DNA from 2 places in the Mesorhizobium sp. B2-6-1 genome. Region 1 is predicted to be linked to the other one. Evidence: predicted binding sites of a transcription regulator. Region 1 holds the regulator's gene; the other holds the start of a gene.
What was found. The regulator PhoB, encoded in region 1, activates phosphate uptake and scavenging genes when phosphate is short. The targets are predictions, from matches to a motif close to TGTCATNNANCTGTCAT.
Positions count from the first base shown of each region.

Region 2: a site for PhoB is predicted at 1,282-1,298, ahead of phnF (phosphonate metabolism transcriptional regulator PhnF). Genes of this name have one in related genera too.

Region 1 covers NZ_VFUH01000019.1:10,526-12,721, forward strand. The annotation lists gene pstB (phosphate ABC transporter ATP-binding protein PstB) at 1-121, shown strand, start outside; gene phoU (phosphate signaling complex protein PhoU) at 147-854, shown strand; gene phoB (phosphate regulon transcriptional regulator PhoB) at 874-1,563, shown strand; gene FJ443_RS27840 (ROK family protein) at 1,571-2,196, opposite strand, start outside.
Region 2 covers NZ_VFUH01000007.1:200,668-202,863, reverse strand. The annotation lists gene FJ443_RS16785 (zinc-binding alcohol dehydrogenase family protein) at 1-390, shown strand, start outside; gene phnF (phosphonate metabolism transcriptional regulator PhnF) at 510-1,259, opposite strand; gene phnG (phosphonate C-P lyase system protein PhnG) at 1,376-1,837, shown strand; gene phnH (phosphonate C-P lyase system protein PhnH) at 1,837-2,196, shown strand, end outside.

The DNA of each region.
Region 1 (2,196 bases):
GTCGAAGCAGACCGCCTTCATGTATCTGGGCGAGCTGGTCGAGTTCGACCGCACCGAGAAGATCTTCACGTCGCCCCGCGAGAAGCGCACGCAGGACTATATCACCGGCCGCTTCGGCTGATCCCAGGCATACGAGGACCAAGATCATGGCCGAACACACAGTCGCAGCCTTTGACGAAGATCTCGGACAGATCAGCAGGCTGATCCGCGACATGGGCGATCTCGCCTCATCGATGGTCGGCGGCGCGACCAAGGCGCTCCTGAATTCCGACAACGCGCTCGCCCAGCGCGTCGTCTCCGACGACGCGATCATGGATGCGCGCCAGCGCGAACTCGACGACCGCGCCATCACCCTGATCGCCAAGCGGCAGCCCATGGCGGACGATCTGCGCCATGTCGTCGGCTCGATCCGCATGGCGGGCGATCTCGAACGCATCGGCGATCTCGCCAAGAACATCGCCAAGCGCGTCGGCACCGTCGGCCTTGCCGCCACGCCGCGCGACCTGTCGCACTCCATCGACGCCATGGCGCAGCTTGTGCTGATCCAGGTCCAAGGTGTGATCGAGGAGTATGCGGCGCGCGATGCCGCGGCACTTGCCAAGCTGCGCGCCGACGATGAACGCATCGACGTCAAATACACGTCGGTCTTCCGCGAGCTGCTGACCTACATGATGGAGGATCCGCGCAACATCACCGCCTGCACGCATCTTTTGTTCTGCGCCAAGAATCTCGAGCGCATCGGCGATCACGTGACCAACATTGCCGAAAATGCCTATTATGTGCTGACCGGCACGCAATTGCCCGCCAATCGCCCGAAGCAGGACGAGACGGCGATGTCGGCGCCAGCGGCTTGACGGCAGGGGTGACCAGTCGATGATCGCGCCACGCATCATGGTGGTGGAGGACGAGGAGCCGCTGGGTGTGCTGCTCCGTTACAATCTGGAATCGGAGGGTTATCAGGTAGAGGTGGTGACGCGCGGCGACGAAGCCGAGATCCGCTTGCATGAGAATGTCCCTGACCTTCTTGTGCTCGACTGGATGGTGCCGGCGGTGTCCGGCATCGAGCTCTGCCGCCGTCTCCGCATGCGGCCCGATACCGAGCGGCTGCCGATCATCATGCTGACGGCGCGCGGCGAGGAAAGCGACCGGGTGCGCGGTCTCTCCACCGGCGCCGACGACTATCTGGTCAAGCCGTTCTCAACGCCGGAATTCATGGCACGCGTCAAGGCGCTGCTGCGCCGCGCCAAGCCCGAAGTTCTGTCCAGCGTGCTCAAGGTCGGCGACATCGTGCTCGACCGTGAATCGCACCGGGTCTACCGCAAGAAAAGCGAGATCCGGCTCGGGCCGACCGAGTTCCGCCTGCTCGAATTCATGATGCGACATCCCGGCCGCGTGTTCTCGCGCAGCCAACTGCTCGACAATGTCTGGGGCGAAACGATCTATATCGACGAGCGCACCGTGGACGTGCATGTCGGCCGGCTGCGCAAGGCGGTCAACAACGGCCGCATGCCTGACGTGATCCGCACCATTCGGGGCGCGGGGTACGCGATCCGCGAAGACTAGGGATATGTCACGCAACGTTCTCGCCTATGCCTGATTTCGCCTGTGCCCCCGGCGCGAAAATTTCCTGGTCGACGAAGGTTAGCGCGCGCATGGCGCAGCCCTCGCGGATCAGCGGCAGTTCGTTCGGCTCGGTGTCGAAGGAAATCGATTTCGAGTGCTGGCCGCCGGCGGTCTGGGCAATGGCCTCGCGCAGAGCCGGCTCGATCAGGTCGAAGGCGGCGGCGCTGACGCCGACCATGGCGACCGGCGCCGGATCGATCAGGGCGAACAGGCTGCCAAGGCCGTAACCCAGCGCCTCGCCGGCCTTGCGGTAGGCTTCGCGCTCCGGCCCGTCCTTTTCGCGCGCCGAGGCCGCCAGGGTGCGCATGTCGGCGTCGCTGACGTCGACGGGCTGGGTGTCCTCGCCAAGCTGCCTCGCGTTGCGCCAAATGGCATAGTTGCCGGCATAGGCCTCGACGCAGCCGCGCCGCCCGCAGCGGCAGAGCGCCCCGCCGGGGCGATGGATCATGTGGCCGAACTCGCCTCCGGATGAATGGGTGCCGGTGAACAGTTCACCCTTCAGCACCAAGCCCATGCCGATGCCGTGCGACAAAAGTATGGCGATGAAGTCGTCGCGGTAGCGCTGGGGATCGC
Region 2 (2,196 bases), on a different contig from region 1:
TCGCGCGGCGCGGCATCCGATCTGGTCAGCGAAGCGACATCAGGCGAAGGCTTCGACGTGGTCTTCGACGCCACCGGCAACACCGGCTCGGTGCAGTCGGCCTTCGCTCATGTCGCGCATGGCGGGACATTGGTGCTGGTCAGCGTCGTCAAGGACGACATCGCCTTTTCCGACCCCGAATTCCACAAGCGCGAGATGACGCTTGTCGGCAGCCGCAATGCCTTGCGGGCCGATTTCGACCACGTCGCCGCTTCGATCCGCGATGGCGCGGTGCCGCTGGCCAAGCTCGTCACCCACCGCACCACGCTTGCCGACACGCCACGTGACCTCGCCCGCTGGGCGCATGAGAAATCCGGCCTGATCAAGGCCGTGATCGAGGTGGGGGCATAAGATGGCAGGCGGTGAACCCGGCCTGAGTTGACGACGCCCCGCGCAGGTCGACCCCCAAACGCCAAGCCGCTGACAACCGAGCTGGTCTGGTACCAGCGTTAGTATAAGGCCGACACGCCCTACAGCGCCGACAGTTTCAGCTCCACCCGCTCTGCCGGGAAGCGCGCCTCGGCGAATTGGATCGGCCGGCCGTCCGGCGTCATGTTGACGGCGATCGTGACCAGCACGATGCCGCCCGGCTGCAGATCGAGGTCGGCAAGGTCGGAAGCATCGGCGTGACGCGCCGACAGCACCGTCGATTGCCTGAGATAATCGTCTATGCCGAAACGCTTGAGCGATGCGGTGATCGACCCGGTCTCGGCCATGGCCACATCGATGCCGGCGAAGCGCTTGGCGTCGAACCAGCCGGAAGCGCGCGACACCGGCTTCCCATCGGCCTCGCCGCGCGTCTCCAGGCGAATCACATCCGATCCCCTGGCAAGGCCCAGGGCTTCGGCGACGCGCCGGCTGGCCGGCTCGACCGATGAGGACAGGAGCACGATATGCCGCTCCGACGCCTGGCCCTGCAAGCCGGTTGAAAATCGCGTGCGCGCGCCGATGGGATAGGACAGCCGCTTGCGCGACAGCACGAAAGTGCCGCGCCCCTGCTCGGCCCGCAGTACCCCGTCTTGCACGAGCGCCGCGATGGCGCTGCGCACCGTGTGACGGTTGACGCCATAGCGCTCGGCCAGCGCCACCTCCGGCGGCAGCGCGGCATTCTCGGCGAAATCGCCGGCAGCGATCGATTGCAGGATTCGGTCGGCGATCTGGCGCCACAACGAGACGCCGCTGCGCCGCTCGATACCGTCAGCCACGTGTTTTCCGTTCACGGTTTCGCCCCTGGCCGGCCCCTGTCACGCACCCGTCATGGACTCGCGTTAGGTAATGGGTATAATTCGTATGGTTGTCTATATCAATAGACAAATTAGAAGCAAGGATGTTGCTGATGCGAGGACAGGAAGCGCGCGACCAGGCCGAACGCAAGGCGGCCATGGCAACCCTGGCGCAGTCCAGCGGCGACGACATCGTTCGCCTCTGGAACGAATCCGGCCTGCCTGCCGAGGCCGAACTGCTGCGCGGTCCCGAGACCGGCCTGGTTACCATGCGCGGCCGCATCGGCGGCGGCGGCGCGCCGTTCAATGTCGGCGAGGCCACCGTGACCCGCGCCACAGTGCGCCTGCCGTCCGGACAGGTCGGCCATTGCTATGCGCTCGGCCGCGACAAGCAGAAGGCGAAGCTGGCGGCCATCGCCGACGCGCTGTGGCAGGACCCCGCCCACCGAGAGGCGGTCGAAACGGGCCTTCTCGCGCCGCTGCGGGCTGCCTTGACCACGGCACGAGAAAGGCGCCGCGCCGAAACGGCGGCAACGAAGGTGGATTTCTTCACCATGGTTCGCGGAGAAGATTGATGGATATCGCAGCGCAATCGATCGAGGGCGGGTTCGCCGATCCGGTGTTCAACGCCCAGACGGTGTTTCGCGCCGTCATGGACGCAATGGCGCGGCCGGGCAGCGTGCAACCCTTGCCGGCCCTGGCCCGCCCGCCGGCGCCGCTTTCGGCGACATCGGGCGCGGTTGCGCTGGCATTGTGCGACAATGACACGCCGCTCTGGCTCGACCCGGCCCTGCATGCCTCGGCAGCGGTCATGTCCTGGCTCGGCTTTCACAGCGGTGCGCCGCTGGCCAACACCCCGGCCGACGCGCATTTCGCGTTTGTGGCCTCGCCGGCCGAGATGATGGCGCTCGACGGTTTCTCGCAAGGCACGCAG